3 regions of the Rhizobium sp. 01L419 genome follow, and region 3 is predicted to be linked to each of the others. Evidence: predicted binding sites of a transcription regulator. Region 3 holds the regulator's gene; each other region holds the start of a gene.
What was found. The regulator LexA, encoded in region 3, represses DNA repair genes until DNA is damaged. The targets are predictions, from matches to a motif close to TGTTCNNNNTGTGTTCNG.
Positions count from the first base shown of each region.

Region 1: the regulator LexA is predicted to act here: its motif matches at 1,819-1,836, upstream of AC1DUP_RS02135 (putative DNA modification/repair radical SAM protein).
Region 2: the regulator LexA is predicted to act here: its motif matches at 2,928-2,945, upstream of AC1DUP_RS07295 (ATP-dependent helicase).

Region 1 covers NZ_JBFTSM010000001.1:422,940-428,397, forward strand. The annotation lists gene AC1DUP_RS02125 (glycosyltransferase family 4 protein) at 35-1,084, opposite strand; gene greA (transcription elongation factor GreA) at 1,116-1,592, opposite strand; gene AC1DUP_RS02135 (putative DNA modification/repair radical SAM protein) at 1,842-3,074, shown strand; gene AC1DUP_RS02140 (UdgX family uracil-DNA binding protein) at 3,074-4,519, shown strand; gene carB (carbamoyl-phosphate synthase large subunit) at 4,641-5,458, opposite strand, start outside.
Region 2 covers NZ_JBFTSM010000003.1:63,312-68,769, reverse strand. The annotation lists gene AC1DUP_RS07300 (enoyl-CoA hydratase/isomerase family protein) at 1-794, shown strand, start outside; gene AC1DUP_RS07295 (ATP-dependent helicase) at 817-2,877, opposite strand; gene AC1DUP_RS07290 (hypothetical protein) at 3,088-3,351, opposite strand; gene AC1DUP_RS07285 (BON domain-containing protein) at 3,507-3,770, shown strand; gene AC1DUP_RS07280 (hypothetical protein) at 3,855-4,118, shown strand; gene AC1DUP_RS07275 (DUF982 domain-containing protein) at 4,354-4,596, opposite strand; tRNA gene AC1DUP_RS07270 (tRNA-Thr) at 4,749-4,823, opposite strand; gene AC1DUP_RS07265 (hypothetical protein) at 4,978-5,187, shown strand; gene murA (UDP-N-acetylglucosamine 1-carboxyvinyltransferase) at 5,304-5,458, shown strand, end outside.
Region 3 covers NZ_JBFTSM010000019.1:114,224-119,681, reverse strand. The annotation lists gene AC1DUP_RS29865 (ComEC/Rec2 family competence protein) at 1-2,250, shown strand, start outside; gene lexA (transcriptional repressor LexA) at 2,231-2,956, opposite strand; gene AC1DUP_RS29855 (VOC family protein) at 3,154-4,041, shown strand; gene kdsA (3-deoxy-8-phosphooctulonate synthase) at 4,038-4,883, shown strand; gene eno (phosphopyruvate hydratase) at 5,026-5,458, shown strand, end outside.

The sequences.
Region 1 (5,458 bases), on a different contig from region 3:
TGATATGTCCGTTGCCAATGGGATGACGAACGGCTTACGCGCCGAGAAGTTGCTGGTAAATCCGGTTGATCGCTGTCGCTTCCTTTTCCAGCGCGAAATTTTCCCGCACGTGTCGCAAGGCAGCCTCACCCTGTATAGCGGCGAGGGCGGGATCGGCAAGATAGGTTGCGATGGCCGCCGTCAGTGCGTCGCCATCGCCTGATGGTACGATGATGCCGTTCTCGCCGGACGCGATCATTTCGGCATAAGCGCCGGCGTCAGAGGCCACAACTACTGTTTTCGAAGCCATGGCCTCCAGCGGCGTCAGGCCGAACCCTTCGTTGCGAGAGGGTGCGACATAGAGCGTCAGCCGGCGATACCAAACCTTGATATCAGGTACTTCGCCGATGAAGACGATGCGATCTGTAAGGCCTGCTGCAGCAATGTCTGCCTTTAGCCTGTCGGCGAAGGCTGTGTGCTCAGGGGTGACACGGCCGGAAATGACCGCTGTCCAGTCCGGATGTTGCGGCAACAATGCGATCATTGCCTGGACGAAAAGGTCCGTGCCCTTCTGATGGCGCACGCGGCCGAAGCAGCCGACGAGGTAACGGCCGGGCAGGCCGGTTGCGGCTATCGTGTCGTCAGCCCCTTCGGGCGGATGGAAAAGTTCGAGATCGACGCCGTGCTGGATGACTGTGTGCGGCACCTTGAGGAAGGAGCCGGAACGGCTGCTGGTGGCGATGACCGCATCCATCTGGCGGATAAGCCAGCGGGTATAGGACGTGTGGCGGCGCTGGGCGGCTGAGGTGAAGACGAGCTTCAGCGGCATGCGCAATACCTGCCGCATCAGGATACCCGCCGCCATTTCATTGTTGCGGCGCGCATGCCAGACGCGATGGCGGCGCCCGGCGGGCGCACGCCAGAGGCCTGATAGCTGCGGCCATTTCAGGCGCGGAAGCTGTGGCGGAAGACCGGGGCCGAGGGCTGCTATCCTGATCCCCAGCCGGATCTGGCAGGGGATCAACTGAACGATCGTGGACGTAACGCCGGAGAGCCGGCGTTTCAGGTTGGGCGCGATGATCTCGACGTCACTGATATCCGGCACTGGCTGCTCTCGCGGAGAAAGGCGCGGGCGATCAGCCCCAGGAAACGGAAAGGATTTCGTAGGCCTTCGAACCACCAGGGGCGTTGACTTCGATGGAGTCGCCGACTTCCTTGCCGATCAGCGCGCGAGCGATCGGGGAGGAGATGGAGATACGGCCCTGCTTCACGTCGGCTTCCTGATCGCCGACGATCTGGTAGGTCTTTTCCTCTTCGGTGTCCTCGTCGACGAGCTTCACCTTGGCGCCGAACTTGATCTTGTCGCCCGACATCTTGGAGAGGTCGATGATTTCGGCGCGCGCCGTCAGGTCTTCGAGTTCGGCGACGCGGCCTTCATTGTGGCTCTGTGCTTCCTTGGCGGCATGGTACTCGGCATTTTCCGAAAGGTCGCCATGGGCGCGCGCTTCCGCAATTGCCTCGATGATTCGCGGGCGCTCCTCCTGCTGACGCCAGCGCAGTTCTTCCTGCAACTTGACGAAACCACCCTGTGTCATCGGTACCTTATCAACCATTTTTTCGTCCTTCTCTCCCTGCGTCCACAGTTCTCGCAGACACAAAAGAAAACAGGTCCCGAAGGGAACTTCGGAACCGTGCTACAATCTTGGTTCGTCGGTTATAGCAGATCGGCACGCGCAATTTCCATAAAATTCGTATCGAAGGTTTCGACCTCACCCAGAAGTACCTGCTTTTGAAAGGAAGTTGGGTGCCGACCTGCTTCTCCGTCTTGATTTTGCCATCGTGAACATTTAGTGAACATCCTTATGAAGAAGTCGCTTAAAGAACGATTGGCGATCCTTTCCGATGCCGCCAAATATGACGCTTCCTGCGCCTCAAGCGGCACGGTCAAACGCGATTCGACGGCATCAGGCGGATTGGGCTCGACTGAAGGTGCGGGAATTTGTCATGCCTATGCGCCGGATGGACGATGCATTTCGCTCTTGAAAATCCTGCTCACCAATTTCTGTATCTATGACTGCGCCTATTGCATCAATCGATCGTCCAGCAATGTCGAGCGTGCCCGCTTCACACCGGAGGAGGTCGTCTGGCTGACGCTGGAATTCTACCGGCGCAACTACATCGAAGGGCTGTTCCTCTCGTCCGGCATCATCCGTTCCTCCGATCATACGATGGAGGAAATGGTGCGCATCGTGCGGGAATTGCGGGTCACCCATAATTTCCGCGGCTACATCCATCTGAAATCCATTCCCGATGCCTCAGCGCACCTGATCGAGGAGGCGGGCCTCTATGCGGATCGCCTGTCGCTCAACATCGAGCTGCCGACCGATAGCGGCATCAGCCGGTTTGCGCCGGAGAAAAAGCCCGCMAGCATCCGCCGCTCGATGGGCGATCTTCGGCTGAAGATCGAAGCGGCGGACGAGCCGACGCTGCAGACGAAGAGGCGCAAACGGTTCGTGCCGGCCGGCCAGAGCACGCAGATGATCGTCGGGGCCGATGGCGCCAATGATGCGACGATCCTCTCTACCAGCGGTCAACTCTACAGCAGCTACGGGCTCAAGCGCGTCTATTATTCCGCCTTCAGCCCGATCCCCGACAGTTCGAAGAACCTGCCGCTCATCAAGCCGCCGCTGATGCGCGAGCATCGGCTCTATCAGGCCGATTGGCTCTATCGTTTTTACGGATTTGGCATCGACGAGATCACCTCGACGCAGGGCGGCGGCATGCTGGATCTCAATCTCGATCCCAAGCTTGCCTGGGCGCTCGGCCATCGCGGCGATTTCCCCGTCGACGTCAATCGCGCCGATCGCGAAAAGCTGCTGCGGGTGCCGGGGTTTGGCACCAAGACTGTGAAGGCGATCCTAAGCGAACGGCGGCAACGTCGTCTGCGGCTCGAGGATTTGTCGCGGCTCGGCGTGTCGATCCGCAAGGTGCAGGCCTTCATCACAGCCGAAGGCTGGACGCCGCACCGGCTGGTCGATCGGCCGGACTTGCGAGCCATGTTCGAACCGCAACCCGAACAATTGTCGTTGCTTTGATGCGCCGGGTCGTGCTGGAGGGCAGGGGCGATTTCGAGGAGTGGCGCAGGGCCGCCCGTGCTTTTGCTGCGGCCGGAATTCCGCCAGAGGAGATCGACTGGCAGGAGAAAAGCAGCGAGAGGGGCTTTGCCTTCCAGCATGATGCGCTGCCGCCCGATCCAACCAGCAACGGCAGGCCCATGACTGTCCCGCCAGCCTTTATGGCACTGGCCGAAGCGGTGATCTGCCATAGCGATCGCAAGCGTTTTTCATTGCTCTACAGCCTGCTATGGCGCTTGCAGGAGAACCGGCATCTGCTCGATCTGGCCTCGGATGAAGAGGTGTCTCGCGCCCGGCTGATGCAGAAGAGCGTGCATCGCGACGCCCACAAGATGACCGCCTTCGTCCGCTTCAAGGAGGTTGCGACATCAGACGGCAGGCGGCGGAAATTCATCGCCTGGTTTGAGCCGGATCATTACATCGTGGCACGCAAGGCGCCTTTCTTCCAGCGCCGTTTCACCGACATGGACTGGTTGATCGTCACGCCGAAAGGATCGGCTGCCTGGGATGGCGAGCGGCTGACAACAAGCAATACGCCCTGCCAAAAGCCCGATATCAGCGATGCGACCGACGATCTCTGGCGCACCTATTACGCCAGCATCTTCAATCCGGCTCGGCTGAAGGTTAAGGCCATGCAGGCCGAGATGCCGAAGAAATACTGGAAGAACCTTCCGGAAGCCGATCTCATTCCGGGCCTGATCGCCGAGGCGGAAGCAAAAGTCCTCGCCATGGCCGAGCGTGAAGCGACCATGCCGCTTCCCTATCATAACCGTATTCAGGAAGCGGCGTCCCGGATGCCGGTGCCACAAATGGCGCCAGTCGGGACGCTGGAGGCATTGCGCGAGGAGGCAGCCGTCTGCAGTCGATGCCCGCTGCATGCGAAGGCGACGCAGACCGTCTTCGGTGAGGGTCCTGCCGATGCGGAGATCATGTTCGTCGGCGAGCAGCCGGGCGACCAGGAGGATCTTGCAGGCCGACCCTTCGTCGGTCCGGCCGGAAAGATTTTCGACGAGGCGATCACTGATGCCGGCATCGACCGGTCGAGGCTCTATGTCACCAATGCCGTGAAGCATTTCAAATACGAGCCGCGCGGCAAGCGGCGTATCCACCAGAAGCCCAATATGGGCGAAGTGCAGCATTGCCGCTGGTGGCTGAAGCTGGAACTCGATCTGGTGAAGCCAAAACTGATCGTGGCGATGGGCGCGACGGCGCTGTTTTCCCTGACCGGTGAGAAGCAGAAGCTGGGGGATGTCCGCGGGCGCCCGATTGCGATGGAGGAGGGGCGATCGCTCTTCGTCACCGTGCATCCCTCCTATCTGCTGCGGATTCCCGACGAGGAGAGGAAGGTGCAGGAGCTTGCCCGCTTCCGGCAGGACATGAATCTGATCAGGCATTTGGCGGCCTGAGTGCAGAAAGTGATTCACTGCGTTCCAGTGTTTTTGAAGAGGACGAGGATATGCTGCTCCCGATCCAAGAGCAGCAAACTCGGGGTATGTTCCGGACGAGGAGGCAATGCCTCCTTGCGGATCAGAAGTAGCTCTGCAGCGGGCGGACTTCGAGGTTGCCGGCCTTGAGCGCCTTGATCGCCTGAGCGGCAGCTTCGGCGCCGGCCATCGTGGTGTAGTAAGGCACCTTCTGCATCAACGTGGCGCGGCGCAGCGACTTGGAGTCGGAGATCGCCTTGTTGCCGTCGGTCGTGTTGATGACCAGCTGGACCTGACGGTTGCGGATGGCGTCCTCGATATGCGGACGTCCCTCGAGAACCTTGTTGATCTTGGTCGCCTCGATGCCGTTTTCGCCGAGGAAGCGGGCAGTGCCGCCCGTCGCCAGTACCTTGAAGCCCTGTTCGACGAGGATGCGGATCGCCGGCAGAACGCGAGTCTTGTCCGCATCGCGCACGGACACGAAGACTGTGCCTTCACGCGGCAGTTCGACGCCGGCGCCGAGCTGCGACTTGGCAAAGGCCAGCGCGAAATCGGTGTCGAGACCGATGACTTCCCCAGTGGAGCGCATTTCCGGGCCAAGCAGCGTATCGACACCAGGAAAACGGGCGAAGGGGAAGACGGCTTCCTTGACGGCGATGTGCTTGAGCGCGCGCGGATCTGGCTTTTCGCCATAGGCCGCGAAGGTCGCATCGAGCTTCTCGCCGGCCATGACGCGGGCGGCGATCTTGGCGATCGGCGCGCCGATGGTCTTGGCGACGAAGGGTACGGTGCGCGAGGCGCGCGGGTTCACTTCGAGCACGTAGACCGTGCCGTCCTTGATGGCGAACTGCACGTTCATCAGGCCGCCGACATTCAGCGCCTTGGCCATGGCCTTGGCCTGACGTTCCAGCTCGTCGAGCA
Region 2 (5,458 bases), on a different contig from region 3:
GCGAGGAATTTCGCCTCAATCACCGTATCGCCAATTATCCGAAGCCCTATGTGGCGTTAATGGATGGCATCACCATGGGCGGCGGCGTCGGGCTTTCCAGCCACGGTCGCCACCGTATCGTCACGGAGCGCACCCGCCTTGCCATGCCGGAAACGGGCATCGGCTATTTTCCCGATGTCGGTGCCACTTGGTTGCTGCCTCACATGCCGGGCGAAAGCGGTACATGGATGGCCCTGACGGGGCTGGATATCAATGGCGCAGATGCCATCCATGCTGGACTTGCTGATTTCTACATGCCCTTCTCGCGTCTGGAAGAGGCAGTCCAGCGTCTCTCGGATCTGCCTGTGGGAAGCTCGCCGGACGATATCGACGCGGCGCTGCGCAATCTATCGGATCAGCCGGGCGAAGGCAGGCTGCAGGCCAATGCCGCGATGATCGACCGCGCCTTCCGCTTCAGCCGTGTCGAGGACATCGCGTTGGCCCTCGCTCAGGAAGAGGGCGAGTTCGCAGCCGAAACCCGTCGCGTGATGCTCACACGTTCGCCGACCAGCCTCAAGCTCACCTTGCGGCTGCTGAGAGCCGGCCGCCAGAGCCGTACGCTCGGCGAATGCCTGGCCCGTGAGCTCGGCGCCTGCATGCAGATCCTGCATGGTGCGGATTTCTACGAAGGCGTCCGTGCGGCTGTTATCGACAAGGACCGTAATCCGAAATGGTCGCCGCCGACAATCGCCCTGGTCAACGATGAAATGATCGGCCGTTTCTTCGAACCCGCCAAGCCACCGCTCGCGCTTTAGCGCCATCTGGTCAGGAGAGGCTCTACCGCCACATGCCGCGCATGCGTGCACCGACATCGATGCGCACCTGCCGCGCCTGCTGGGCCGCCGCCGTCTCCGCTTTGGCCTGCGGCCAGCCGCAGACCTCGAAGAATTGCAGCAGCGTCGCGGGAATGAAGCGGCTGCGTGATGCATAGACGTGCCGGTCGCCCTGCGAGTTCTGCCCATAGGTGAAGAAGCGCTGCGGCACGACGAGATCGAGGCTGTCCTTGGCGCGTGTCATCGCCACATAGAGCAGCCGCCGCTCTTCCTCTATTTCTGCCGTCGTGCCGACAGCGAGATCAGAGGGGATGCAACCATCGATGACGTTCAGCATGAAGACCTTGGTCCATTCCTGTCCCTTGGCCGAATGGATGGTCGAGAGGATGAGATAGTCCTCGTCGAGCAGCGGCACGCCCGCCTGATCCGAGGTTGCGTCGGGCGGATCGAGCGTCAGTTCCGTCAGGAAGCGCTCGCGCGAAGCATAACCGCCGGCGATCTGCTCGAGCTGCACGAGATCGGCAAGCCGGGCGCTCGCATCCTCATGCAGCCGTTCAAGATGCGGCTCATACCATTTCCGCACCAGTTCGATCTCGGCAGGCCAGCCGGCCTTACCGGTTTTCAGTTCCTGCATGGTGGACACGAACGAGGTCCAGTCGTCGCCCGAGCGCGGCGGCGCAGGCATGGTGGCGAGCGCAGTCACCGGGCTCGGGTCTTCTGCCATATGGTCCAGCACCTTCTGCGCCGTGGAAGGCCCGACCCCCGGCAGGATCTGCATCAGCCGGAAGCCCGCCACCCGGTCACGCGGGTTCTGGGCAAAGCGCAGTGTCGCCAGCATGTCCTTCACATGCGCGCTGTCGAGGAATTTCAGCCCCCCGAACTTCACGAAGGGAATGTTGCGGCGGGTGAGCTCCACTTCCAGAGCGCCGCTATGGTGCGAGGCGCGGAAGAGCACGGCCTGGCTCTTCAGCTTTACGCCCTCTTCGCGATGGTCGAGAATCTTGTCGGCCACGTAGCGCGCCTGATCATTCTCGTCGCGCACCGTCACCAGCCGCGGCCGCTCCGGCGATTCCCGCTCCGTCCAGAGGTTCTTGGTGAAACGCTCGGAAGCAAGGTCGATCACCGCGTTGGCGGCGGCAAGGATCGGCTGGGTCGAGCGGTAGTTGCGGTCGAGCGTGACGATATTGGCGGCCGGGCTGAACGACGCCGGAAAATCGAGAATGTTGCGCACTGTGGCCGCGCGGAAGGAATAGATCGACTGCGCATCGTCACCGACGACGGTCAGCCCATGCCCGGTTGGCTTGAGGGCAAGCAGGATCGAGGATTGCAGCCTGTTGGTGTCCTGATATTCGTCGACCAGCACATGGTCGAAGCGGCTGCCGATATCCTCTGATATAAGCGGTTCGGCCACCATCTGCGCCCAGTAGAGCAGCAGGTCGTCATAATCGAGCACGTTCTGGCTCTGCTTTGCCTCGACATAGCAGGCAAACAGCTCGCGAAGCTGCTTTTCCGAGGTCGCGCACCAGGGAAAGGCATCGCGCAGCACCAACGGCAGTTCCGCTTCCGAGTTTACCGCGCGGGAATAGATGGCAAGGCAGGTGCCCTTGGTCGGAAACCGGCTTTCCGTCTTGGAGAAGCCGAGCTCGTGGCGCACGAGGTTCATCAGGTCGGCACTGTCTTCCCGGTCATGGATGGAGAAGGCCGGGTCGAGGCCGATCTGCTCGGCATAATCGCGCAGCAGTCGTGCGCCTATGCCGTGAAACGTGCCACTCCAGGCCAGCGCATCTGCCATCACGCCGGAATTCTTGCCGAGGACCTCGCCGCAGATGCGCTCGACGCGCCGGCCCATTTCGGCAGCCGCCCGACGGGAAAAGGTCATCAGCAAGATGCGGCGCGGATCAGCACCCTTGAGGATCAGATGTGCTACGCGATGGGCAAGCGTATTCGTCTTGCCGGAGCCGGCGCCGGCAATGATAAGCAGCGGCCCCGCAATATGGCCGCCTTCGATGAGCGTGCCGTGCTCGACGGCCAAACGCTGCTGGGGGTTGAGCTTTTCGAGATACATCCAGCGGTCCGGTTGGCTCTCGCCGGAGAATCACCAGCGCGAGTGTTAGACGTTCCTTGAATGTTCTTGATTGCCGCTCCTGTCAAGCAGGCACGGGCTACCATTCACGACACCATCGGCCCGAAAATCGAGTTCGTTTTCGGAAAGCCAGATGCATCGACCAATAGAGGTAGAGGGTCCTTTATGCGTCCAAATGGACGCACGGCGCTACTACGGAAAATCCGGCACGATCTGGCGCCGCACCAGCTTCAGGCTGCGGTCGGGCTGGAGTATGTAGGTTTCGTAAACGTGCTGGCCCTGCTGATCGTAGAAGTCGTTATGGACGACACTGCCGATCGGCGATTTCGTCAGCTTCGTGCGCGGTTGGCCGCCATAGGTGATGCTGCCGGGAATAGGCTCCAGCGCCGGCGCGTCAGCAGCCGAACAACCCGCCAGAAGGGCGGCGGCAAAAAGGGCCGGCAACAGAGCTTTCATCATCGTCTCCTCCAGCCGCAATCGCACATAGGGGCTGCAAGACCATCAAGATCCAGGCGCCACCATACTCTCAACTTTGCTTCCAGCCAGCAGCGGCTGGCAACAAACGTCGTCTTACAGCGTTAAGTCTGTATTAGCCAATGTCAGGAACGATCATGGTACTGCGCTTTCAAAGCTCGTTAATCCACGAGGAAGCCTGCATGCAAGGCCACAACGCGGCTGCTACGCGCGCGTCCGTGGAAAGCGCCCTGCATGCCGCAGCCGACCTCGATGCGGCCGAAATTGTCGTCTCGACCCTCGGCTCCTACGTCATTCTCGAAGGTTTCGTGCGCAGGAAGGGCGATAGTGAGCGGGCACTGGCGATTGCCGAGGATATCGTCGGAAGCGGTTATGTGCATTGCCGCATGCTGCTCAGATAAATCACGTCTTCCCACAGGTATTCTCAAGGAACCAACTCCCCGTCTCGTGTGTTGAAATGCTGGATTTCAATGCTGGAGACAACAATGCAAACGCTGATACGCCTCTGGACCGCGGTCCTTCTTCTCGGATGCGGCGCCTTTGCCGGGTCCGCTTATGCTTCCCTTGAAACAGATACGAATTATTCGGCCTTGCCGAAGGACGAAATAGCGCTGAACGAATATACCAAGGCCTCGCTCTGCGAGCCGTCTGCACCGCACTATCTGCCGTCCTTCATCCGCACGGCAGATGGCACAATCATCGGTGTCGGCTATATTCAAGTCGGTGATGACAATACTTCTGACTGCTGATGGTATATTTGAAATTCCTGTCAGACGAGGCTCGTCTGTAGTCTCCCGTAGAGGGTGACGAGCCTCTAACCATCATCATGATGGCTGGCGTCGTTTTATTGATGAACGGATGAACGGCGCAATGCCTTTTGAGACAAAGCCCCGCACGAGCTCCATGCAGGGTTAAGTGAAAATTAAGCATTGCTCCGTTTCGGAACGGATCCGGCTTTTACTGTCCGGTATCGCCGCCGAAAGCTTAATGCACTTTAAGCTTTGCTTCCTCGGCCGCCGCCATGAACTCGGCGCGCGCTTCCTCGACGGTCTTGCGGCCATCAAGCGCGGCGCGGCAGGCGCTACGTGCCTTCAGATATTTCAATCCGCGTGCGGCAGGCCAGAGCTCGGTAAGGCAGGCCAAGGCATCGAACGGTCCGTTAACCGTGCGTGCTCCCGCATCATCGAAACCTACCTTGATCGGACCATTCCATCGTTCAGTCGCCATCGATGCTCCTCCAGCATGTCTCGATAGAAACATTGAATGAAGCCTTCGAGTTCCCTCTGCGAAGACTCCAGAATGCTAATATTCTAACGAGATTTTCGCCGACAGCAATGGCGACCGATTGGCACGGTGCATAATGACTTCGGAGGAGAAACTGGTGCTGCCGAGTGGGATTGAACCACCGACCTCACCCTTACCAAGGGTGTGCTCTACCACTGAGCTACGGCAGCAGGACCAGACGCGTGAAGCGGAAACGCTCAATTCGCGTGAACGGGGCGGCTATTGCCACAGCTTCGGCAGGAGTGCAAGCCGCAAATTCCAACTTCTCTGGGAATAACGTCCCGCCCACTTTTGGATTGGCGCGAATTCGGTTAATTCTGGGGCATGAACGAAGAGACTGAAAAGGCCCGGCAGAGCCGGAAAGCGGCCATGGAAGCACAAGCGGCATTGCGCCGCGAGCGGGCGGCCGAAAAGCTGAGAGAAAATCTTTCGCGACGCAAACAGCAGGTGCGCGCGCGCCGATCCGGCGAGGCGGACGAGGCGAATGGGCTGCCCGCCGCGAAAATGCCCGCCGCAAAAATGGACGAATCGTAATGTTGCTTGCGCGACGAATTGAAGCGTCGGGGGATTTGCTCTAAACACCCCCACTTCTTGCCTGGCCCCCACAGGCAAAACTTTTGAGGAAAGGCGGGCCTCGCCCGTAAGTGCACATGGATCGTATCAGAATTGTCGGCGGTAATGAGCTTAACGGCATCATTCCGATTTCCGGCGCCAAGAATGCCGCGCTGCCGCTGATGATCGCCTCGCTGCTGACGAGCGATACGCTGACGCTGGAAAACGTTCCGCACCTTGCAGATGTCGAATT
Region 3 (5,458 bases):
ATGGCCGCTGAAGAGGCTGGCTACGGTCGCCTCATTCTTTTTTCGCCGGTCTTCCTTGGTGCAGGTGCCGCGACCTGGTTTCTGGCAGCTTCGGATTTTCCGGCTGTCTCGCTTGGTCTCTGCCTTTTTGTTGCCCTCGGTGCCGTCGTACTTTGCGGGTATCGCCGGACGAAATTGCGGGCGATGCTCTCTGCTCTGCTTCTCTTTGCCGGCGGAATGCTTTCGGCACAGGTTGAAACATGGCGGGCGCAGACCCTGATCCTTGATTCAGCCGTAGCAACAACGGTAACCGGCAGGATCGAGCGCCGCGAAGGCGACGGGCGGGGGCGCTGGCGTTACATTCTTGACGTCACCGGAACCGACGCGCCGCAGATCAAGCGTCCGCCTAAACGCATTACAGTGCTCGTGAGAGGCGCCGCGCAGCCTTTCGAGCTTGGCGACGTCATCGAGGGCAGGGCGCGTCTCACGCCTCCGGCAGGCCCCGCACTTCCCCACCTCAATGATTTTGCTTTCAGTGCCTATTTTGACGGCATTGGCGCCAACGGCTTTTTCTATGGCGCGCCGAAAAAGCTTGCCTTGCAGCCACAGCAAGCGGGCTCGGTCGGTGAGGCGACACTCGAATGGCTCTATCGCCTCAGGAGTGGCATCGGCGATCGCATACGCTCCACCCTGCCGGGCGATACCGGCGCCTTTGCCGCTTCGCTTGTCACCGACGAGAGGCGGGCGATCTCGGATGACACGACGGACGCGCTGCGGCAGTCCGGCCTTGCCCATATCGTCGCGATCTCCGGTCTCAATATGGCGCTTTCCGCCGGCATCTTTTTTGTCGGCCTGCGCGTCGTCCTTAGCCTTTTTCCCGGCATTGCCCAGGCGTGGCCGACCAAGAAAATCGCGGCGGCCGGTGCGCTCGCGGCGGTGACAGCCTACTATCTGATCTCCGGCTTTGCCGTCTCCGCTGAACGTGCCTTCATCATGATGGCCATCATGCTGGTTGCCGTCTTCTTTGACCGGCCATCGATCAGCCTCAGAAACGTGGCGCTATCCGCTCTTGTGATCCTTGCGATCTCGCCATCGGAGGTGCTGGGGCCGAGTTTCCAGATGTCCTTTGCCGCAACACTTGCCCTGGTCGCCGGCTACGATCTCTGGAAAGGCCGGCCGATGTGGGAGAATGTCTTTGCCAACCTGCCGATCATGAAACCCCTCTTCGTGGTCGGCGGTTTCTTTGGTGGCATTTTCCTGACGTCGCTGATTGGTGGCTTCTCTACCGCGCTGTTTTCGATTGAGCATTTCCACCGGCTGACAGCCTACGGCCTGCCGGCAAATCTCGCGGCCATGCCGGTGATTTCCTTCATCGTCATGCCGGCTGGGATGCTGGCGATGCTGCTGATGCCCTTTGGCCTGGACGGCTGGGCATGGCATGTGGCAGGCTTCGGGCTCGATCTGGTGATCACAATCGCAAAGACGGTATCGAGCTGGGGTGGCAATATCGATGTGGGCCGTTTGCCGGGTTGGTACTTCCCGACGGCCGTTTTCGGTTTTCTGCTGCTGACCCTCCTCAGAACTCGACTGCGGCATATCGGAACGGCAATCGTCACTCTCTCCACGCTTGCTGTCGCGGCGCTGCCATCAGAGGCAATGCCCGACATCGCCATTGCCGAAGACGGTAGCCTCGTTGCTGTTGTCGATGGAGAGGCGATAGCTTCGAACCGCGAAAAGCCACCCGCCTTCATCTTCGAACAATGGCAGCGGGCGCTTGCCATCGAAGAGCACAGGAAGCCAGTCACGCTGGAAGCTGCCAATAGGCCCACTGCGCCCGAAGGCAAAAGACTGCAGCTCTCGCGGGATCAACAGAATGAAGCCAGAGAGTCGATGAGACGTGTCGCGATCGGTTCGCCGTCACGGTTCTCGTGCCTGAAAGGTGCCTGGTGCGCCATCATGCTCGGCAATGGAAAGAAACTGACGGTTATCGACAATGCAGCCTATCTGGGCCCTGCCTGCGATACGGCCGATATCGTCGTCACCCCTGTCCGTCTGCGTTTCGACGGCTGCCGATCCGGAGCTATGCTCTTTACTGGCGAAACATTGCGCAAGACAGGCGCGATCGAGCTTCGTTTCACAGATGGCGGAGTTGCGGTTGCCGCTACCTTCGACGCATTGCGACGGCCCTGGATGCGCCACCGTGCCTATGACTGGCGTAGCGACACATTCGCTGATGTTGGCCCGTCACCGGTCAGTGATAGCGACGAATGAGGCCGACGAGCTTGCCCTGGACCTTGACGCGATCCGGCGGGAAAATGCGAGTCTCGTAAGCGGGGTTTGCGGCTTCGAGCGCAATCGATGCGCCCTTGCGGCGGAAGCGCTTGAGCGTCGCTTCCTCTTCATCGACGAGTGCGACGACGATGTCACCCGGATTGGCCGTGCTACCGTTGCGGATGATGACGGTATCGCCATCGAAGATGCCGGCTTCGATCATCGAGTCGCCACGAACTTCGAGCGCATAATGTTCGCCGGAGCCAAGCATATCAGCGGGAACGGTGATGTCATGGGTGTTGTTCTGGATTGCCGAAATCGGCACGCCGGCAGCGATGCGCCCCATGACCGGCACGGAAACCGAATTGCCGTTGTCGGCCGCAGGTGCTGACTTTGCCGCGGCGGGAGGCGCAACAGGTTGCGGCTTGCCGAGGCTGCCTTCGATGACGCTTGGTGAAAAGCCGCGCCTTGGCTGCAGGCTCGAGCTATAGGCTTCCGGCAGCTTGATGACTTCGAGCGCACGCGCCCGGTTCGGAAGCCGGCGAATGAAGCCGCGTTCTTCGAGCGCCGTGATCAGCCGATGAATGCCGGATTTCGAGGCCAGATCCAGGGCGTCCTTCATCTCGTCGAAAGATGGCGGAACGCCGGATTCCTTCATCCTTTCATGAATGAAAAGAAGAAGTTCCTGTTGTTTGCGCGTGAGCATCGGCGTGTGACCCCAGTATTGAAACAAATCCAGAACGGACACTATATGTTCCATATGTGTTCCGCAAGTGGCTAAATTTTCGTAAAATTTCTCTCCATTGTGTTGAGAATTTTATTTTTGTCGGCGCCCGTCCCGTCCGGCCTTGCTTCGTAAGGCTTGTTGAAGCACATCTCCTTGTGATTGCTGGAGAGTAGCTGATGACCCAAGACACGCTTGCGATCGATCATCTCGTTTTGCCGGTTACCGATATCGCCCTTGCACGCGAGAGGTTGGGCAAGCTGGGCTTCACCGTCGCTCCGGACGCGCGCCATCCCTTCGGTACGGAAAATGCCTGCGTTTTCTTCGCCGACAGGAGCTATCTCGAGCCGCTCGGCATCGCCAGTGTCGAGGAGAGCGACAGGACGGCGCGCGACGGCAATGTCTTCACAGCCCGCGATCAGGCCTTTCGTTTTCGATGCGGCAGCGAGGGCCTGTCTGCTATCGCCTTCAGTGCCGCGGATGCAAAGCATGAACATGCTCGATTCGTTAAAGGCGGCATTAGCGCTGGTTCTGTGTTGCAGTTCGAACGTCCCGTGAAAATGCCGGATGGCACGGAGAGCATTGCCGGCTTCCGGCTCGCCTTCGCCGGCGACCTTCGGGCACCGGATTTCTTTCTCTTCGCCGTCGAACGCGTCAATCCGCTCCCTGCTGACCGCAGCGCGCTCGAAGCTCACGTCAACGGCGTAACCGGAATTGCCGAGATAGTTCTAGCCGCGCCCGAGCCTTGGGCCTTCGGCGAATTCGTCCGTGGCGTGGCAAGAGCCGACGCCGCAGATGAGACCGGTTTTGGGGTGAGAGTTCCTCTGGCAAACACAAAGATCAGTCTGATGAACCCGGCGGGTCTGGAGGCCTATTTCGATCTGGCGACGCCGGACACCGATCGCGGCCTGCGTGGGCGGGCGATCCTTTTCCATGCGGGCGATCTTGCCGTGACAGAAGCGCATTTGGCTGCTAACGGGGTGACCTATACACGCAAGGGCAACCGTATTCTGGTGAAGCCCGCGCCCGGCCAGGGCGTGCTCTTCGCCTTCGAGGAAACATCATGAGCTCCAATACCAATTCCCAGGTGACGGTCGGCGAGGGCGCCGGTAAGGTCACCTTCTCCAATACCGGCCGCTTGTCGCTGATCGCCGGCGCCTGTGAAATGGAAAGCCGCGACCATGCGTTCATGGTGGCTGGCACATTGAAGGAACTGTGCGCCAAGCTCGGCATCGGGCTTGTCTACAAGACGTCTTTCGACAAGGCCAATCGCTCTTCGTTGTCGAGCAAACGCGGTGTCGGCCTTGAGAAGGGGCTGGAAGTATTCGCTGATCTCAAGAAGGAACTCGGCATTCCGGTTCTCACCGACATTCACAGCGAAGAACAATGCGCCGAAGTAGCGAAGGTCGTTGATATCCTGCAGATACCGGCCTTCCTGTCTCGCCAGACGGATCTTCTGGTGGCTGCTGCCAAGACGGGCCGCGTCATCAACGTCAAGAAGGGCCAGTTCCTGGCGCCTTGGGATATGAAGAACGTGCTCGGCAAGCTGAATCAGAGTGGCAATCCGAACATTCTGCTGTGCGAGCGCGGCGCTTCTTTCGGCTACAACACGCTGGTCTCCGACATGCGCTCCCTGCCGATCATGGCAGCCACCGGTGCGCCAGTTATCTTCGACGCCACTCATTCGGTCCAGCAGCCGGGCGGGCAGGGGGAAACCTCCGGCGGAGAACGGCAATTCGTGGAGACGCTCGCGCGCGCTGCCGTGGCGGTCGGTGTTGCTGGGGTCTTTATCGAGACTCATCAGGACCCGGATAACGCGCCCTGCGACGGCCCGAACATGGTCTATCTCAAGGATATGCCGCGGCTTCTGGAAAAGCTGCTGGCTTTCGACGCGATCGCTAAAGGCTGACAGTCAAAAGCCTGACATGATCGTAATATAGCGACGAGTGGAACTGCATGCCGAAGGGTGCCGCAAACTGCCATTGTAATTTGCGCACCTTCGATTAAGACGGTTTCAAACGATTTATCCACCCACCGAGCAGGAAAAAACCATGACTGCAATTACCGATATCATCGCCCGCGAGATTCTCGATAGCCGTGGTAACCCCACCGTCGAAGTCGATGTCTATCTCGAAGACGGCAGCATGGGCCGTGCGGCTGTTCCCTCGGGCGCTTCGACTGGCGCGCATGAAGCCGTCGAACTGCGCGACGGTGGCAAGCGCTATCTCGGCAAGGGTGTCGAAAAGGCCGTCGAAGCCGCCAATACCGAGATCTTCGACGCGATCGGCGGCATCGACGCTGAAAACCAGATTCAGATCGACAAGATCATGATCGAGCTCGACGGTACGCCGAACAAGTCACGCCTCGGCGCCAACGCCATCCTCGGCGTTTCGCTTGCTGTTGCCAAGGCTGCCGCGGAGGCTTCCGGCCTGCCGCTCTACCGTTATGTCGGTGGTGCTTCGGCAAGCCTTCTGCCGGTTCCGA